DNA from 4 places in the Diaphorobacter sp. B2A2W2 genome. Region 2 is predicted to be linked to each of the others. Evidence: predicted binding sites of a transcription regulator. Region 2 holds the regulator's gene; each other region holds the start of a gene.

The links. Region 2 encodes sigma-54, which starts transcription at its own class of promoters, with help from an activator protein. Its sites were predicted from a motif close to TGGCANGNAANCTGCTTT; they were not measured.
Region 1: adh (aldehyde dehydrogenase) is a predicted target of sigma-54. The motif match lies at 2,537-2,554, and genes of this name have one in related genera.
Region 3: nirB (nitrite reductase large subunit NirB) is a predicted target of sigma-54. The motif match lies at 2,619-2,636, and genes of this name have one in related genera.
Region 4: AC1PPL_RS07825 (urease accessory protein UreD) is a predicted target of sigma-54. The motif match lies at 2,081-2,098, and genes of this name have one in related genera.

What each region holds. Positions count from the first base shown of each region.
Region 1 covers NZ_JBWZOR010000001.1:107,419-112,361, forward strand. The annotation lists gene adhP (alcohol dehydrogenase AdhP) at 1-859, opposite strand, end outside; gene adh (aldehyde dehydrogenase) at 955-2,478, opposite strand; gene AC1PPL_RS00495 (Na/Pi cotransporter family protein) at 2,770-4,485, opposite strand; gene AC1PPL_RS00500 (AI-2E family transporter) at 4,765-4,943, shown strand, end outside.
Region 2 covers NZ_JBWZOR010000011.1:53,941-58,883, reverse strand. The annotation lists gene AC1PPL_RS16320 (THUMP domain-containing class I SAM-dependent RNA methyltransferase) at 1-1,283, opposite strand, end outside; gene AC1PPL_RS16315 (acyl-CoA thioesterase) at 1,280-1,723, opposite strand; gene AC1PPL_RS16310 (RNA polymerase factor sigma-54) at 1,727-3,304, opposite strand; gene lptB (LPS export ABC transporter ATP-binding protein) at 3,357-4,109, opposite strand; gene lptA (lipopolysaccharide transport periplasmic protein LptA) at 4,133-4,792, opposite strand.
Region 3 covers NZ_JBWZOR010000002.1:554,045-558,987, forward strand. The annotation lists gene nirB (nitrite reductase large subunit NirB) at 1-2,451, opposite strand, end outside; gene AC1PPL_RS05900 (efflux transporter outer membrane subunit) at 2,940-4,526, opposite strand; gene AC1PPL_RS05905 (efflux RND transporter permease subunit) at 4,523-4,943, opposite strand, start outside.
Region 4 covers NZ_JBWZOR010000003.1:356,206-361,148, reverse strand. The annotation lists gene AC1PPL_RS07835 (NAD(P)-dependent oxidoreductase) at 1-454, shown strand, start outside; partial or broken gene AC1PPL_RS07830 (GreA/GreB family elongation factor) at 835-1,310, opposite strand; gene AC1PPL_RS07825 (urease accessory protein UreD) at 2,173-3,003, shown strand; gene AC1PPL_RS07820 (response regulator) at 3,051-3,962, opposite strand; gene AC1PPL_RS07815 (hybrid sensor histidine kinase/response regulator) at 3,952-4,943, opposite strand, start outside.

The DNA.
Region 1 (4,943 bases), on a different contig from region 2:
GCACGGTCACGCCGCGCAGCACCATGTCGAAGATGGGCAGCGGAAAGTTGCCCGGCGGCAACCCGTTGAGCGACACCGTGCCGCCACGCCGCACCATGCCCAGCGCCTGCTCGAAGGCCTTGGGCGACACGGCCGTGACCAGCGCGCCGTGCGCGCCGCCGATCTCCTTTTGCAGGAAGGCGGCCGGGTCGGTGTCGCGCGCGTTCACCGTCACGCTGGCGCCCAGCTGGCGGGCCAGCGCGAGCTTGTCGTCGTCCACGTCCACCGCAGCCACGTTCAGCCCCATGGCGCGGGCGTACTGCACGGCCATGTGGCCCAGGCCGCCAATGCCGGAAATCGCCACCCAGTCGCCGGGCTTGGTGTCGGTCACCTTCAGGCCTTTGTACACGGTCACGCCGGCGCACAGCACGGGGGCGATGTCCACGAAGCCCACGTCTTTCGGCAGGTGGCCCACGTAGTTGGGGTCGGCCAGCGCGTAGTCGGCAAAACCGCCGTTGACCGAATACCCCGTGTTGCTCTGCGACTCGCACAGCGTCTCCCAACCGCCCAGGCAGTGCGTGCAACAGCCGCAGGCCGAGTGCAGCCAGGGCACGCCCACGCGGTCGCCTTCCTTCACATGCTTGACGTTGGCGCCCACGGCGGCGACGAAGCCCACGCCCTCATGCCCGGGGATGAAGGGCGGATTGGGCTTGACGGGCCAGTCGCCCTCGGCGGCGTGCAGGTCGGTGTGGCACACGCCCGAGGCCTCGATCTTCACCAGGATCTGGTCGGCGGTGGGGGTGGGAACGGGCACCTCTTCGATCGTCAGCGGCTTGCCGAATTCACGGACCACGGCGGCTTTCATTGTCTTGGCTGGCATGGGATAAACCTCCTTCTCTGTGCAAATGAACGCAAGGGGAGCCCCCGTGCACCAGCCGCCCCCGCTGGGACGGCCAGTGGGGGCGCTGTATGGGCTTAGAAGAAGCCCAGCGGCTGCTGGGTGTAGCTCACCAGCAGGTTCTTGGTCTGCTGGTAGTGGTCCAGCATCATCTTGTGGTTCTCACGACCGATGCCCGACTGCTTGTAGCCGCCAAATGCCGCGTGCGCGGGGTAGTGGTGGTAGCAGTTGGTCCACACCCGCCCGGCCTGGATGCCCTTGCCCATGCGGAAGGCGCGCGCGCCATCACGGCTCCACACGCCCGCGCCCAGGCCGTAGAGCGTGTCGTTGGCGATCTCCAGCGCCTCTTCTTCGGTCTTGAAGGTGGTCACCGAGACCACGGGCCCGAAGATTTCCTCCTGGAAGATGCGCATCTTGTTGTGGCCCTTGAACACCGTGGGCTGTACGTAGTAGCCGCCGGCCAGGTCGCCGCCCAGGGCTGTGTTGCGCGCGCCGCCGATGAGGCACTGGGCGCCTTCCTGCTTGCCCAGGTCCAGGTAAGAAAGGATCTTTTCCAGTTGCTCCTGCGAGGCCTGGGCGCCGATCATGGTGTTCTTGTCCAGCGGGTGGCCCTGCTGGATGGCGGCCACGCGCTTGAGCGCGCGCTCCATGAAGCGCTCGTAGATCGATTCCTGGATCAACGCGCGGCTGGGGCAGGTGCAGACCTCGCCCTGGTTCAGCGCGAACATCGCAAAGCCTTCCAGCGCCTTGTCGAAGAAGCCGTCGTCGGCGGACATCACGTCCTCGAAGAAGATGTTGGGGCTCTTGCCGCCCAGCTCCAGCGTCACGGGGATGATGTTCTGGCTGGCGTACTGCATGATGAGCCGGCCCGTGGTGGTCTCGCCGGTGAAGGCTATTTTTGCGATCCGGTTGCTGGACGCCAGCGGCTTGCCGGCCTCCAGGCCAAAGCCGTTGACCACATTGACCACGCCCGGCGGCAGCAGGTCGCCAATGATCTCCATCAGCACCAGGATGGAGGCGGGCGTCTGCTCCGCGGGTTTCAGCACCACGCAGTTGCCCGCAGCCAGCGCGGGGGCGAGCTTCCACACCGCCATCAGGATGGGGAAGTTCCACGGAATGATCTGCCCGACCACGCCCAGCGGCTCATGGAAGTGGTAGGCGATGGTGTCGGCGTCGATCTCGCTGATGCCGCCCTCCTGCGCGCGCACCGCGCCGGCGAAGTAGCGGAAGTGGTCGATGGCCAGCGGAATGTCGGCCGCCATGGTCTCGCGCAGCGGCTTGCCGTTGTCGATGGTCTCGGCCACGGCGATCTGCAGCAGGTTGGCCTCCATGCGGTCGGCGATCCGGTTCAGGATGTTGGCGCGCTCGGTGGTCGAGGTGCGGCCCCACGCGGCCTTGGCTTTGTGCGCTGCGTCCAGTGCGGCGTCGATGTCCTTGCTGTTGGAGCGCGGCACGGCCGTGAACTTCTGGCCGTTGATGGGCGAGATGTTCTCGAAGTACTGCCCGTCCACGGGCGCCACCCACTGCCCGCCGATGTAGTTGCCGTACTGCTGCTTGTAGGGGTTGGCGATGCCAAGGCTGGCGATTTCGGCCATGTTCATGTGGTGTCTCCTGAGTGCTTATGAAGGAATGCCACCGATGCGGCGGCGGCAGTGCCTCAGTGCAAGCGCCGTGCCAGCACGGCGGCAGAGGGAAGGGGGCGGTGGGGCGTGCCGCGGCTGTGCCGCAGCGGCACAGCCGTGTGCCATAACGCAACAGTGCGTCGGCCCATGACGGAACACCCGTTGGGAGTGCAGCCGTACGGATGTGCTCAGATTGCTATGTTTTGTATAGCTGCCAGCGCAGTATGCAAGGGCGTTTCGGGCATTTTTTGCCTGAATCGCCAGTGAGGATCACTCGGCGCCGGGTGTGCCGCCTGTGGAGCCATTGGCGGGCGGGGTGGGCTTGAGACGCGGCAGGGCTGCCAGATGCTGCGCGGCCTTGTGGGCCTGTTCCACGGCGCGGCGCAGGTCGCCCAGCAGGCCCGTCCACTCGTGCACGGCTGTCACTGCCAGCAAGCCCTGGGCACCCGCGCGCAGCACGGCGGCCTTGGCGGCTTCATACGCCGCGTCGAACACGGCGTTTGCGGTGTTCACCTGGTCCAGGTCGTGGGCCTTGGGATCAGCGGCAGCAAAGAAATCCAGCGCCGCGGTGAAGGCCAGGGGCAGCGCGGCCAGGGGGTGGCCTTCGGGCGCGGTGGGCGCCACCGTTGCGGGGTGCGTGACGCGCAGCGCCTGCTGGCCCACCTGGTGCATGACACGCGCCAGCGTGTCGTAGTAGCCCGCAATGCGCAGCAGCTCGGGCATCTGGTCGGCCACGTCGCGCGACAGCGGCTGGCGGCTCACGTCGCTCACAAACTCGCCCACCTGCTGCTGCAGCTGCTCCAGCGCCTGCAACTGGCGCGTGAGCTGGCTCGCGGCCTGTGCGCCGGCCGGTTGCCAGGGCAGGGCGACGGGCGCCATGCGGGTGGCATCCGACGCCAGCTGCAGTGCCAGGTGGCCTACGCGCGCCATCTCGCGGCGCAGCGCCTGCAGGGCCAGCGCGGGCACGGCGGCCACGTTGTGGTCCAGGAACTGCGCACGGGCCACGTCTTCGTCCGCCGAGCGAAAGCGTGCCAGCAGAAAGCGCGCGAGCGGCCCCGACAGCGGCCACATGAGCAGCACGCCCAGCAGGTTGAACGCGGTGTGGAAGATCACGAGCTGCGTCACTGCGTCTCCCTCACCCGTGAGCCATACGCCCAGATGGTGGATGGCCGCGAGCAGGGGCGACAGCAGCGCCAGGGCCGCCGCGGCCGTCACCACGTTGAACAGCACGTGTGCCGCCGCCAGGCGCCGCGCGTTGGACGTGGCGTGGATGGCGGCCAGGATGCCCGTGAGCGTGGTGCCCACGTTGGCGCCGATGACCACGCCCGCGCCCACTTCCACCGCCAGCGAGCCGCCCGCCACGGCCGTGAGCACCACCGCCAGCGTGGCCGACGAGGCCTGCAGCACCACCGTCATGCCCAGGCCGATGAGCACTGCCAGCGCCAGGCCCGGCAGGTCGCTGGACAGCGGTGGCAGCGCTTGCGGACCCAGCCCGGTGAAGCCGTTGCGCAGCAGTTCGATACCCAGAAACAGCACGCCGAACCCCGCCACCGCCTGGCCCAGCGCCCCGCGCCGCGTGCCGCTGCCGGTGATTTGCAGCGCCATGCCGATGCCGATGAACGGAAGGGCGAAGGCATCGGCCTTCACCGCAAAGCCTAGCCACGCCACGAGCCAGCCGGTGACCGATGAACCCAGATTGGAGCCGAACACCACCCACAGCGCGGAGCTGAAGCCCAGCAACCCCGCGTTGACGAAACCGATGGCCGCCACCGTCATGGCGGTGGACGATTGCACCAGCGCCGTGAGCGCCACCCCGGTCACCAGCCCGTGCAGCGGCGTGCGCGTCCAGGCGGCCAGGATGCGCTCCAGCGCGCGCCCGGCCGCCAGCTTGAGCCCGTCGGTCAGCATGGTCATGCCCAGCAGGAACAGGCCGATGCCGCCCAGCAGGGTGCCGGCGGCAATCAGGGGAGTGGCGGTGGCGGTCAAGGCGGCGGCGCGGTGGCTTTGTTGGGGTGGACCGGTAGGTGCGTGCCGACGGGGCGGTGCGGCAGAGGCGCTTTTATTTTGATAGCTGCTCGCGCTTGCTACAAGCGCGCTGGGGCTATTTTAGGTCATTGATCGGTAGGGCGGAGCGCCCTGCGGGCGGCGCGGTGCACGGCGTGCGCTGTCAGTCGCCCGCCCGCGTGCAGTCTGTGGCGGCTGCCGCCTACAGGGGCGCGGGGCCGCGCAGCGGACAATACGCGCCGGACACGACTTCGAGAAGCGATGCAAGGGGACAACGCCATGGGCAACAGCGGGCCGCAGGAGCCGACCGATTCCAGGCCGGCCAGGGATAAGGGGGCGGCGCGCGGCGCCACCGCTTCGGGCTATCCGCCGCAGCGCACCGTGCACACCGCCACGGCCATGGACGCCACGGTGCCCAGCCTGCGGTTCATGATCGGCCT
Region 2 (4,943 bases):
GCACCGTTGGCCGCGCCGCCCTCCCCCGCGTGGCCGGCGCGCGGCCGATCCCGCACGGCGCCCGCCACGAGGTCGAAGCGGAACAGGCGGCATTCGATGGGGCCGTTCCACAGCGGCACGCGGCGCGACTCCTTCAGGCGCATCTTGCCGGGCAGCTTGAGGTCGGGCGTGAGCATCCAGGCCTGCCAGCCGGCGTAGTGCTTCTTCCAGTGCGCGGCCAACTGCGCGAAGAAGTCCACGCCGTCCTCGGTCTGCGCCGTCTCGCGGCCCATGCGCTCGACCGTGGACATGCGCTCACGCGCATTGCGCCCCGCCGTGCCCGCCGCGGCGATGCGCTCGCCATACGGCGGATTCAGCAGCATCACCCCGGGTTGTTCACTGGGCGGCATGCGCTGCAGCGCATCGCCGCCGCGCAGCTGCACCGCGTCGGCCACGCCGGCGCGCACGGCGTTGCGCTGGGCAAAGTCCACCATGCGGTGCGACACGTCGCTGCCAAAAATCGGCACCGAGGCCGCGGTAACGGCGCTGGCCGCTTCATCCTTGATAGCAGACCAGACATGGGCCTGGTGCGGCAATAGCTTCTCGAAGGCAAAGCGCCGCTGCAGGCCCGGCGCGATGCGGCAGGCGATCTGCGCGGCCTCGATGACCACGGTGCCGCTGCCGCAGCAGGGGTCGTACAGCGGCAGCGGCTGCTCGCCATGCGGGTCCCAGCCGGTGGCGGCGATCATGGCGGCGGCCAGCGTTTCCTTGAGCGGCGCGTCGCCCTTGTCCTCGCGCCAGCCGCGTTTGAACAGCGGCTCGCCCGAGGTGTCGATGTAGATCTGGGCGCGGTCGCTGGTCAGGTGCAGGTGCACGCGCACGTCGGGCCACTGCGTCTGCACGTCGGGACGCACGCCGGCCTTGGCGCGGAAGCGGTCGGCCACGGCATCCTTCACGCGCAGCGCGGCGAAGTTCAGGCTCTTGAGCGGGCTGTGCTGGGCCGTCACCTCCACCTTGAAGCTCTGGCGCGGGGTGAACCAGATCTCCCAGGCCACGTCGGCCGCGGCGGCATAGATATCGTCCTCGTTGCGGTAGGGCCGCTCGGCCAGTTGCACCAGCACGCGTTGCGCCAGGCGGCTGTGCAGGTTCAGGCGCAGCGCGTCGCGCCAGGAGGCGCGCAGCAGCACGCCCGCGCGGCCCACGAGCAGGTCCTGCCCGGCCAGCCCCGTGAGGCTGTGCACCTCGTCGGCCAGATAGCCCTCCACGCCAGCGGCGCAGGGCAAAAAGAGTTGAAGCTGGTTCATTGCGGCTGTGCTGCGCGCTGCAGCAATGGCTGGAGCACGGATTCAGGAATGGGTGCGGGCTTGCGGGCCGCCCGGTCGATGAAGACGATGCCGGTCTTGCCGCGCGCGATCTCGCGCCCCTGGCTCTTCTCGGTCATCCGGAAGACGAGGTCGAAGCCGTAGCTGTTGAAGTCCTGCGGCGTCATCTCCACGCGCAGCGTCTCGCCGTGGAACGCCTCGGACTTGTACTGCGCCACGATGTCGCCCACCACGGTGGACAGGCCCGCCACGTCGGCCTCGGGGTAGCCCAGCGACTTGAAGAAACGCACGCGCGCCTCGGACACGAGGCTGAGCAACTGCGCGTTGTCCAGGTGCCCGCCCTGGTTGACATGGCTGATGTAGATCTGCAGCTCGGTACTGAAGCCGAAGTGCGGGGGAAGGTCGAAGACGACGCGTGCCATGGTTCAAAGTGCCTTGCGGAGGTTGGCCGGGGCGATCTTGAGCGCCTCGCGGTATTTGGCCACGGTGCGGCGCGCACATTCAATCCCCTGCTCCTTGAGCATCTCGGCGATCTGGCTGTCCGACAGCGGCTTGTGCGGGTTCTCGGCCGCGATGAACTGCTTGATGAGCGCGCGCACGGCCGTGCTGGAGGCGTTGCCGCCGGTTTCGGTGCCCAGCCCCGAGCCGAAGAAATACTTGAGTTCGTAGGTGCCTTGCGGCGTGGCCATGTACTTGGCGGTGGTCACGCGGCTGATGGTGGACTCGTGCAGGCCCAGTTCATCGGCAATGTCGCGCAGCACCAGCGGGCGCATGGCCAGTTCGCCATGCACGAAGAAGTTCTTCTGCCGCTCCACGATGGCGCGCGACACGCGCAGGATGGTGTCAAAACGCTGCTGGATGTTCTTGATGAACCAGCGCGCCTCCTGCAGCCGTGCCTGCAGCGCCTGGTGGCCTTCGCCACGGCCGCCGCGCAACGCACCGGCGTAGATGTCGTGCACGCGCAGACGCGGCATCACGTCCGGGTTGAGCTGCACGCTGAAGTTCTGCTGTCCGCCGCGGCCGGTTTTCTTGACGATCACGTCGGGCACGATGATGTTGCGGTCCACGTCGGCAAAGCGCCTGCCCGGACGTGGCTCCAGCCGCGCGATCAAGGCCATCGCGGCGCGCGTGCGCTCTTCGCTGGTGCCGCAGGCCTGCGCCAGGCGGCGCACGTCGCGCTTGGCCAGCAGGTCCAGCGGCTGGCCGCAAATGGCCAGCGCGGCCTGGATCACGTCGGGGTCGCCCTCTTCGTCCTGGTCCATCGCACGCAGCTGCAGCGTGAGGCATTCGGCCAGGCCGCGCGCGCCCACGCCCGCGGGCTCCAGGCTTTGCAGCAGGCGCAGCGCCACGGTGAAACGGTGCACCAGTTCATCGAGTTGCTCGGGGTCTTCGGTGCCCGCCAGGCTGGCGGCCAGGTCCTGCAACGACTCGTCCAGGTAGCCGTCGTCGTTCAGCGATTCGATGAGGAAGCGCAGCGCGGCCATGTCCAGCTCGGACAGGCGCAGCGCCAGCGCCTGGCGGTGCAGGAAGGCCGTGAGCGACTCCTGGCTGCGGGCCAGCTCGGTGGCGTCCACCTCGTCGTCGCTCCCCGCGCCGGCACCGTTGCGCGCCGGGGCGTCGCCGCCCCACTCGCTGTCGTCGGGCGCCAGGTCTACCGAGCCGTCGCCTTCCCAGTCCGCGGGTTCGGCCGTGGATTCGGCGGTGGAGGTTTCTGCATCATTTTGGCTTGTAGCGCTTTCCTGCCCTGCGCTGACAGCTCCTGAATAAATAGCATCTTCAACTTCTCGGTCTTGCTCGCTCACCGGTGCATCGGCCTGGGCCAGGCCGAACTCCTCGCGCAGGGCCTCTTCCAGCGTGCGCTCCAGGAAGGGGTTCTCGTCGAGCATTTGCTCGACCTCCTGGGCCAGCTCCAGCGTGGACAGCTGCAGCAGGCGGATCGACTGCTGCAACTGCGGTGTGAGCGCCAGGTGCTGCGAGACGCGCAGCGACAGGCCGGGCTTCATGGCCTGCAACCCACTGTCTGGTCCTGCATCGCGCCGTGGTCGCCCATCACTCTCACATGCGGAAGTGCTCGCCCAGGTACACCCGGCGCACTTCCGCGTTGTCGACGATGTCCGACGGCGTACCCTGAGCCAGCACCTGGCCGTCGCTGATGATGAAGGCGTGGTCGCAGATGCCCAGCGTCTCACGCACGTTGTGGTCGGTGATCAGCACGCCAATGCCGCGCGCCTTGAGAAAGCCAATGATGCGCTGGATCTCGATCACGGCGATCGGGTCGATGCCGGCGAAGGGCTCATCCAGCAGGATGAAGCGCGGCTGCGTGGCCAGCGCGCGCGCGATCTCCACGCGCCGGCGCTCGCCGCCCGACAGCGCCAGTGCAGGCGACTTGCGCAGGTGGTCCACGCGCAGCTCCTGCAGCAGCGCGGTCAGGCGCCGCTCCACCTCGGCGCGCGGCAGGGTGCGGCCGGCCTCGTCGGTCTGCAGCTCCAGCACCGCGCGCACGTTGTCTTCGACATTGAGCTTGCGAAAGATCGAGGCTTCCTGCGGCAGGTACGACAGGCCCAGCCGCGAGCGCCGGTGGATGGGCATGTCCGTCACGTCCTGCCCGTCGATGCTGATGCGGCCGCCGTCGCTGCGCACCAGGCCGACGATCATGTAGAACGACGTGGTCTTGCCGGCGCCGTTGGGGCCCAATAGGCCCACCACCTCTCCCTTTTGCACGACTACGGACACGTCCTTGACCACCTTGCGGCTGCCGTAGGACTTCTCCAAGTGCAGCGCCTCCAGGCGGCTGACGCCTTCGCTCATGCGCGCATCGTCCAAGGCCGCGCTCACTTCGCGCCGTCCAGGCTGGGGCTGGTACGCAGCGCGGGCGGCTCGGTGCGCACAGGCGGCGTGGCGCTGGTGCCCGAGGCGGGCTCCTTGGGCGCGAGCACCGCTCGCACCCGGCCGCCCGGCGTGCCGGCAGTGGCGCCAGCGGGCGCGGTCTTCTGCCCGTCCACGGTGAACACGTCCGTGAGGTTGTTGTAGACGATGAGCGCGCCGGCCAGCTCGTCGGTCAGTGTGGCCTCGCGGTAGCGGCGCAGCTCGGCGCGGCGGATGAGCTTCACCACGTCGGCGCGGCCGTCGTATTCGATGACCTCGCCCTCGCCCTCGACGAACTCGTCGGGCGCGCCCGGCGCGGTGTCGCGCTTTTGCCGGAAAAAGGCGCGCTTGCCCGGCTCGGCCGTCACCACACCGTACTGGAAGCCGTCGGGGTCCTGGCGCACCTCCAGCTGCGCGCCGCGCAGCACGATGGTGCCCTTGGTCATGACGACACGGCCGGTGAACACGCTGGTCTGCTTGAGCTCATCGTGGCGCAGGGCATCCGCCTCGATGTTCATGGGCTTGTTGCGGTCGGCTTTTTCGGCGTGCACCAGCGGCGATGCAGCCAGCGCCAGGGCCAGCGCTGCGGCGCGGGACAGGAGGAGGAAGGGCAATCGGGTTCTCATAGAGGGCACGAATCTTGCGGTCATTGTACTGACGCAAGCGCGCCGCCGCCGCAGTGGATCGCATCAACCCGTACAGGCCTGCCACCGGCTGTCATGCCGCCGCGCCAACCGGTGTGCAGGCATGAAAAAAGCGCGCCCGTAGGCGCGCTTG
Region 3 (4,943 bases), on a different contig from region 2:
CGTGATCGGGATGAACTGGCGCCGGTCCACCGCAGCCGGCTCGAACTCGAACCACGGGTCGGGCTCGCCCGCCAGCGCGTCCTGCAGCTCGCGCCACAGCGCCTGGCGGCCGGGGGCATCTTGGAGTACGCGGCGCTTGACGTAGTCCAGTCCCACGCGGGCGACGAAATGCACCGTGCGCTCCAGGTACCAGCCCTCCAGGCGGTACAGCTGCATGAAGGCGCCCGTGTACTCCAGCACCTCCTCGGCGGTCTTGAGCTTGGTGAAGAACTGCGCCACCTCGGTCTTGATGCCGCCGTTGCCGGCCACGTACATCTCCCAGCCCGAGTCCACGCCGATGATCCCCACGTCCTTGATCCCGCTCTCGGCGCAGTTGCGCGGGCAGCCGCTGACGGCGAACTTGACCTTGTGCGGCGCGTACATGCCCACGAAGGCGTGCTCCAGGTCCTTGCCGAGCTGCGTGCTGTCCTGCGTGCCCATGCGGCACCACTCGCTGCCCACGCAGGTCTTCACGGTGCGCAGTGCCTTGGCGTAGGCGTGGCCGCAGGGCATGCCGATGTCGCGCCAGACGTTGACCAGGTCTTCCTTCTTCACGCCCAGCAGGTCGATGCGCTGGCCGCCCGTGACCTTCACCGTGGGGATCTGGTACTTGTCCACCACGTCGGCGATGCGGCGCAGTTCGGCGGCACTGGTCTCGCCGCCCCACATGCGCGGCACCACGCTGTAGGTGCCATCTTTCTGGATGTTGGCGTGGCTGCGCTCGTTGATGAAGCGGCTTTGCGGATCGTCCCGCGCCTCCTTGGGCCAAGTGCTGATGAGGTAGTAGTTCACGGCCGGGCGGCAGGTGGCGCAGCCATTGGGCGTCTTCCACTCCAGGAAGCGAAACACGCTGTCTACGGTCAGCAGCCGGTGTGTGCGGATGGCTTCGCGCACGGCCTGGTGGCCGTGGTCGGTGCAGGCGCACACGGGCTTGGTCTTGGGCGTGGCGGAATAGTCGCCGCCCGCGGTGGCCATGAGGATCTGCTCCACCAGCCCGGTGCACGAGCCGCAGCTGGCGCTGGCCTTGGTGTGCTTGCGCACCTCGTCCAGCGTGAACAGGCCCTTGTCCTTGATGGCCTTGCAGATCTGGCCCTTGGTCACGCCGTTGCAGCCGCACACCTCGTCGCTGTCGGCCATGGCGGCGGCCTTGTTCTGGCCCTGATGGCCCGCGTCGCCCAGGTGCGATTCGCCGAACATGAGCCGGTCGCGGATGTCGGCCACGCTGCGGCCGTCACGCAGCAGCTTGAAGTACCAGCTGCCATCCACCGTGTCGCCATAGAGGCAGGCGCCCACGAGCCGGTCGTCCTTGAGCACCAGCTTCTTGTACACACCGCCGCCCTCGGCATGCGGGTCGCTGAGCACGATCTCCTCCGTGCCCTCGCCGCCCTGGAAGTCGCCGGCGGAAAACAGGTCGATGCCCGTGACCTTGAGCTTGGTGGAGGTGAGCGAGCCCTGGTAGCGCCCGATACCCCATTCCGCCAGGTGGTTGGCCAGCACCTTGCCCTGCTCGAACAACGGCGCCACCAGCCCGTAGGCGATGCCGCGGTGCGCCGCGCATTCGCCCACGGCGTAGATGCGCGGGTCGGTCACGGTCTGCAGCGTGTCGCTGACGACGATGCCGCGGTTGACGTGCAGGTGCATCTGCTCGGCCAGGGCCGTGTTGGGGCGGATGCCCACGGCCATCACCACGAGCTGGGCGGGCACCTCGCTGCCGTCCTTGAAGCGTACCGCGGCCACGCGGCCGTCGCCGCCGGCCACCAGTTCCTGCGTTTGGGCCTGCATGAGGAACTGCATGCCGCGCTCGGCCAGCGACTGCTGCAGCAGCTTGCCCGCCACGTCGTCAAGCTGGCGCTCCATGAGCCACTCGCCCGCATGCACCACGGTGACCTGCATGCCGCGCTTCATGAGGCCGTTGGCCGCCTCCAGGCCCAGCAGGCCGCCGCCGATGACCACGGCGTGCTTGTAGCTGGCGGCAGCGTCGATCATGGCCTGCGTGTCCGCGATGTCGCGGTAGGCCAGCACGCCGGGCAGTTCACGGCCCGGAATGGGCAGCATGAACGGGTTGGAGCCCGTGGCGAGGATCAGCCGGTCGTAGGGCGCCTCGACGGTGCGCCCGTCCTGCGCCACGCCATGCACGGTGCGCCGCGTGCGGTCCACATGCGTCACGGTGCACCCCGCGTGCAGCGTGATGTGGTGGTCCGCATACCAGGACCAGTCGTTGAGGACGATCTCCTCCAGCGTCTGCTCGCCCGCCAGCACGGGCGACAGCAGGATGCGGTTGTAGTTGGGGTGCGGCTCGGCGCCGAACACCGTGATGTCGTAGAGGTCGGGCGCGATCTTAAGCAGCTCTTCCAGCGCGCGCACGCCTGCCATGCCATTGCCCACCATCACCAGCCTGGATTGCTTCACCATCGTCTCCCCCGCGGGAATGCCCCGCGCAGCCACATCAACAAAAAAGGCGTCCGCACGCCGCACCGGGCAGGGGCCTGGTTGCGGGTGGGGACGCCTTCGTCCCGCGAGCCCTGCCTCCGCCGTTGGAGAGGGCACGCGCTGCGGCCTACCGTGGCCGCGCTGGCTTCAATGCAATGGGCGTGCCAGGGTGCGGCGGGGTGAGAGGTGTGCGCTCATGGGGTGGGCTGAATAGTCCGCTAGCGCTTGATGGGTGAGCGCGAGCAGCTATGGTTTCAGGAGCAATCGCGCACGTGGCCGGGCGTGGCGGGCTGCGCACCGCCGTGGTGCAAGTGGCGGCGCGATGGTGCGGGCGCTGGCGTCCTGATTGCGCCCGGACCTCGTAGGGGATGTTGTGCCGGTGGCACGGCCCCTGCGTGCGCGCCCGATGCACCGCAATTGAACAAAAACAGCGTCCAGCGCTTGCCCCTCAAGCGCTGCCAGCGATGGAATCAGGAGCCGCCTGCCGGCGGTGGTGTTGGGGCCGTCCAGGCGCCGCCCAGCACCTTGTAGAGCGTCACGCGGTTGACCTGCTCGGCCAATTGCAGCGTGATCTGCGCCTGCTGTGCGGCATACAGCGTGCGCTGCGCGTCCAGCACGGCGAGGTAGTTGTCCGCACCGAGGCGAAAGCGTGCGTCCGACAGCTGCAGCGTGCGCTGTGTGGCCTGCACCAGCGAGCCCTGCGCCTGCAGGCGCTCGGTGAGCGTGGCGCGCTCGGCCAGCGCGTCGGCCACCTCGCCGAAGGCGGTCTGGATGGCCTTCTCGTACTGGGCCACGGCGGTGTCGCGCGTCACCTCGGCCACGCGCAGGTTGGCCTGGTTGCGGCCGGCGTCGAAGATCGGCAGGCGGATCTGCGGCGCGAACGCCCAGGTGCCGTTGCCGCCCTCGAACAGGCCCGACAGCGCATTGCTGGCCGTGCCCACCGAGGCCGTGAGCGTGATCGACGGAAAGAACGCCGCGCGTGCCGCGCCGATATTGGCCGTGGCGCCCTGCAGTGCATGCTCGGCCGCGCGCACGTCGGGGCGGCGCAGCAGCACGCTGGACGGAACGTCTGCAGGCACGGCCAGCAGCGCCGTTGCGGGCGCCGCGGGATCGGCCAGCGCGGGGACGGGGGACCGGGGGGCAGGACTGTCCGCAGTACCGGTGCCGGGAGCGGGCTGGGTTGCCGGCGTGGCCGGGCCCGCCATGGCCGTGACCGGCATGGCCGTTTCCACGGTGGCCACGCTGGCGGGCAACAACGCTGGGGGCACGGGCGATCCCACCAGCAGGGCCAGGGCGTTGCGGCTGCGCGCCAGCTGCGAGACGAAGGCGGCCGCATCCACGCGTGCGGTGTCGGCCGCCGACTGGGCCTGCGCCAGCACCAGGCCCGAGCTGGCGCCCAGTTCATGGCTGCGCTGCGTGAGCTCCAGGGCCTGCTGGCGCGTGCGCAGGGTCTCGCGTGCCAGTTGCAGGCGGCGCGCGTCGGCGTCCAGCGTGAGCCAGGCGCCGATCACCTCGGCCACCAGGCTGAGCTGCACGCTGCGGCGGTTCTCCGCCACGCGCAGGAACTCCTGCAGCGCGGCATCGTTCAGGTTGCGCACGCGGCCGAAGAAGTCGATCTCGTAGCTGCTGAAGCCCAGTGTGGCGCTGTACTGGCTGGTGGTGTTGGAGCGGCCCGCGGCGGTCAGGTCGTCGGCGGTGCGGCTGCGGTTGCCCGCGCCGGCCGCGTTCACCGTGGGAAAGCGGTCGGCCTGCACCACGCCGTACTGCGCGCGGGCCTTGTCGATGGCCAGTACCGCCACGCGCAGGTCGCGGTTGTTCGCCAGGGCCTGTTCCACCACCGTGCGCAGGCGGGCGTCCTGCACGAAGTCTTGCCAGGCCATGGGGCCGCCGTCCGGCAGCGCCACGGCGCCGGCGGTCGGTGGCTGGGGCAGGGGCGATGCCACCGTGTCCGGCACGGGCAGCGGCGGCGCTTCGTAGCGTGGCGCCAAGTTGCAGCCGGCCAGCAGGGCGCAGGCCAGGGCGGCGGTCACAGGCGTGAAGGGATGGGGGGGCGTCATGCGGCACTCTCCGGATGGATGGGGGCAGGCTGGGTCGCGTCTTCCTGGCGCGAGCGGCTCTTGAACCAGCTGCGGATCAGCAGGAAAAACACCGGCACCATGAAGATGCCAAGCACCGTGGAGGCCACGGTGCCGCCCAGCACGGCCGTGCCGATGGCGTTGCGCCCGCCTGCGCCGGCGCCCGTGCCCAGGGCCAGCGGCACCACGCCGAAGCCGAAGGCCAGCGATGTCATGAGGATGGGGCGCAGGCGCATGCGCACGGCTTCCAGCGTGGCATCCAGCAGCTTGCGGCCCTGTTCCTGCAACTGCACGGCAAACTCGACGATCAGGATGGCGTTCTTGGAGGCCAGGCCCACCGTGGTGATCAGGCCGACCTGGAAGTACACGTCGTTGGCCAGGCCCCGCGTCCAGGTCGCC
Region 4 (4,943 bases), on a different contig from region 2:
TGGGCACGACGTGGTGATCAGCGCATTCAGTGGCCATGCCAACTCCGACGTATATGGCTATTACCTCAAAGGAATGCACTCCATCATCGATGCAGCGCGTGCCACGGGCGTCCGCCTGCTGGTCGTCGGCGGGGCGGGCAGTCTGGAGGTCGAGCCCGGCGTGCAATTGCTCGACACACCGTCGTTCCCTGAACAATGGAAAGCGACGGCCGAGGGTGCCCGAGCAGCCCTGAAACTGCTGCGCGAAACACCCGATGTGGATTGGACGGTGCTGAGCCCCCCGCCCATGATCCACCCGGGAACCCGCACCGGACAGTACCGGACCGCGAACGATGCCGTGATCATGGGCGATAGCGGGCCCAGCGACATCTCGCTGGAGGACTATGCGGTCGCCATGGTGGATGAAGCTGAGTCCGCGAAACACCGCGGCCGGCGCTTCACCGTGGCGCACTGAGAACGAACCGAAAGCCCCGTGCCGGTTCGCGCCCGACCCGGGGCGATCCTCTGCCCCGGCTTTCGCTGTACCAATGAATCACCGATGCCGGCGATAGGCATCGTTGGAATACCGCAACCGGGCGGCGGCAACCACCACTATTCGCACAAATTAAAGTCGTAAACAGCGGACTAGCATCTATGCGGCTTTGCGTGCTGACCCGCCAGAGCCCACGCAATCTAAAGTCGTAAACTCACCAGCACAGCCTTCTTATCCCCAACATCAGCAACACGACATGCCGAGGTCTTTCGCGAAATGGCCTCAGCGTCAAAACTGGATTGCAGACCAAAGGGCCTTCCGCCCCCCATGAACAAGCCCGCAGCAGGCAACAGCCATACGGTTCAATCAACCCGCAGCACCTCAAACTGCTGCTGGACCGGTGTGCCTACCTGTATCGCCACCTCATCCCCCTCGCACTTGCCCAGCATGGCTTTTCCCAAAGGCGCTTCGCTGCTAATGACCTGGACGCCGCTGTCCAACTTCATGCTGCCACCATCTGGGCCAAGGAAGATCTCGTGATGCTTGTCGTCAGAATCGACCAGGCAGACCAACGCACCAAGTTGTATGCCTTTGCTGGCGTCGTAAGGGCGTGGACGGAATTGACGCCAATGGGTCATCGCTTGGCGGATGGCTGCAGCACGCCGAGCTTGGCCGGTAGCAAGGTAAGCAGCTTCGAGCCCCAGTGTGTCGTATTTGTTTCGGCAATGTTCTCTTCGTGAGTCGCCGTTTCGTGGGCCACCCGCACCGCCTGCTCGGCTTGCAGCAGATCCTCGGCGAGCCGATTCAGTACTTGTTGCTGCAGCAAAAATTTATCCATGATGCAAGGTAGGCGTCTCAAACAATCGGGGCAGGTCTTCATCATGAAATGCACCCATCGCTTTCAACGCTTCAGCAAGGGCAAGGGATGCCTCGGTGATCGAGACGGCCCCTCTTCAGCGTGGCAAGTGTGCTGAAGGGCAGCGGCTACAAGGACAAGCCCGTGGCGAAAGACAAGAGATGCCAGGCGAACACTTCACGGAGCAGATCGCCAATCAGACCGCTGCTGCGGTGACCTGACTGAACTCAAACAGCTTTCTCGGCACCCGAGGCGATTCACGGGATCATGCATACGTCCAGACAGCTGTCTGCACCGAAAGTATGAGCTATCGTAGATTTCGTGCATGAGCGATACCAGGAGGAGCTTTGGCACTGAAGGGCTGAGGTGCCCACAGAGCTTCATGATCTCCTTCGTATTTTCTAATATAGCGATATCGGTCTCTACCACCATTAGTTGGCCGAGAGCTAAGCGATCACCTGCTTTGGGCGGCGGACTTGATAGCGTGGAAGTCTGCGCGGCCACTTCAGATCGTGCGACGCGCAAACAGGTTCATTAACTTCGGGCGACTGCTTCAATCAGGCAAGCTCGAGGCTTCGAATAGAGTACAGCGCCATCAATGCTGCGCCCTGCGCCAGCGATGTCTCATCGATGTTGGACCTGGGATGATGACGCGAGTACTGGGAACCGGCTCTTTTTTGCGGAGATCCTACTGTTACCCGAGTGAGCCACTCGCGGTGCCAGCCGGGCGCACAACGGCCACATCACAAGTTAGGCGCAGAACTTGCATGGTTTAGCAAATGCCGACCTATCACGCCCACCTGAGACTCACCCAGTGCCCGGACGACGTGGCGTCCCGATACCCATGAGCTGGCGCGCCTGCTTGGAGCTGCACTACAGCTTGGAATCGGCGCGCACCGTTGCCCGCTATCGCCATGACGGGCCGCTGCGCCTGCTGCGGAGCCTCTACCCCGAGGGCGATACCGTTTGCCACAACGTACTAGTCCATCCGCCGGGCGGTCTGGTGGGGGGCGACACGGTGGAGACCCAGGTTTCGGTGGCGCCCGGCGCGCACGGTCTCGTCACCACACCCGGCGCCACCCGTTTCTACCGCTCGTTGGGCGAGCCGGCCCGTCAGCGCGTGCACGCCCGGCTGGAGGCTGGCGCGCGGCTGGAATGGCTGCCGCTGGAGGCCCTGGCCTATAACCAATGCAAGGCTGAAAACCGCGCCGTATTTGATCTCGCCCCCGGCGCCGAACTGTTGGGTTGGGATGTTACGGCTCTGGGCCTGCCCACGGCCGGCCAGCCCTTTGTGGAGGGCTGCTTCACGCAGCATCTGGAGGTGCCCGGCGTCTGGCTGGAGCATGGCCGCATCGCGGCCGACGATCTTCGGCTGCTTGATGGCCCGCTGGGCCTGGCAGGCCACCGCTGCCTGGCCACACTGTTCTTCATAGCCGGCACGCCGATCGAACGCCAGCGGCGCGACGCCGCGCTCGACGCCGTGCGCCAGTTGATCGAAGCGCATCCCCTGCGGCTCAGCGCTGGCGTCACTAACCCGCATCCACAGGTGCTGGTGCTGCGGGTGCTGGCACCGCTGGTTGAACCGGTACTGGAACTGTTGCGGCCGGCCCGTGCTGCGTGGCGTCAGGCGCTGTGGCACATGGACGCCGTGGTACCTCGAGTCTGGGCGACCTGAATTTTTTGGGGGCGCGACGCGACCGCTGGCGCTGTAGCCTGCCAAGCTCAGGCGTCCTGCAGCAGACTACTGGCGATCGCCGCTGCCGCCGTGCGTGTTTCCACTCCGAGCTTCTCGAAGATGTGCTCCAAGTGTTTGTTCACCGTACGCGGGCTCATGCCGAGGATGTCAGCAATGTCGCGGTTGGTCTTACCCTTGGCGAGCCAGGACAGCACTTCGGTCTCACGCGGTGTGAGGACTGCACCACTCAGGCGTTTGTGTGCGCCATTCACCGCCGGCACAGCCTGACGCAGCAGGATCATGGTCTCGCCCGGGCCGGTCTGCCCCAAGTACTGTGCCTGTAGCTGACTACCATTGGGCAGCGGGGTCAGTGTCTCGCCCTGCGTGATGGCAGCCTGAAGCCACCCCTTCAACGGTGCCGCTTCGCCCTGCGGTCCAAGCGCTTCTTCCAGCCAGTGCACGGCCTGCGGCGAACGCCAGGCGATGCGACCCTGGCTGTCGAGCAGCACTACACCAAGTCCGGCCACATCCACTGCCTCGCGCGCCAGCCTGCTGACATGCGCATTGCGCAGGTGCGTGGCCAGGCGTGCCAGCACCTCGGGAATCTTCAGCGGCTTGACCACATAGTCCACTCCGCCGCTAGCAAACCCTTCAACGATTTGTTCAGTCTCGGCCAAGCCAGTCATGAAGATCACCGGCACGTGGGCCCAGGAGGGTTCGGACTTGAGGCGGCGGCACAGAGCAAAACCGTTCTCGCCCGGCATGATGGCATCAAGCAGCACGGCGTCGGGCACGGCCATCTCGAAACGTTCCAGCGCCTCGATGGCATCGCGTGCCACCAGCACGGTGTAGCCTTCGATTGCCAGCGCATCGCACAGCATGCGCAGGGTGTCGGGCGCGTCGTCCACCACCAGCACCACGCTGGAGACTGCAGGCTGCATGACGGGTTCAGCTTTCATCTTCGGTTTCTTTCAGGCGTTCGATCAGGGCAGAAAAGTCGAAGCGGTCAACGTGCACTGTCAGGCTTTGCAGCACGTCCGCAATCGCCGGCTCCTGCTCGGCACTGCTGCGCAGCAGGCCGCGCAAGCCACTGGCATTGCCCATGCGAGCCAGACCAATCAGACTGTGGCGCAGTTCATCCGGCAGTGGCAGCCTGCCGGCCGACTCCCGATCCACCGGTGGGACTTCAGGGGTGTGCGGCAGGGTGCTCTCGTGCACCCACTCCAGCTGCAGTACACGCGCCAGCAGGTCCAGCAGCTCGGACTCGATCACCGGCTTGCTCACAAACCCCTGGCAGCCAACAGCTTCCAGCAGCTCGGGCCGGTTCTCGAACGGGTCGGCCGAGACGAAGACGACCGGCAAGTCGGGCCCGACATTGCTGCGGATGAGCTGCGCGGTCTGCCAGCCGTTGAGGTCGTCCATGTTGATGTCGAGAAGCACCGCATCGGGTCTGTGCTGCTGCAAGATCTCCAGGCATTCGCGGCCGCTGGCTGCCTCGCGCACGATGAAGCCCAGCGGCAGCAGCAGGCTGGCCAGCAGCTGGCGCTGGATGGGTTGGTCGTCCACCACGAGCAGGGTGCGGCGAGGGTCGAGGTAGCCGACGATGGGACGCAGATGACGCAGGGTGCGCGCGGCCGGGGCCTTGATCTCGCGCAGATACAGGCGCACGCTGAAGGTGCTGCCCTGGCCCACGGCGCTGCGCAGTGTGAGTTCACCGCCCATGAGGCTGGTGAGCAGACTGGTGATCGTCAGGCCCAGGCCGGTGCCCGATTCGCTGGCGCGCCGTCCGGCACTGCCGCGCTCGAAGGGCTGGAAGATGCGCTCCTGGTCTTGCGGGGCGATGCCGATGCCAGTGTCTTCCACCTCGAAACGCACCACCTCGTGTCGGCAGTCCACGCGCAGCACGACAGCGCCCCGATTGGTGAAGCGCACGGCGTTGC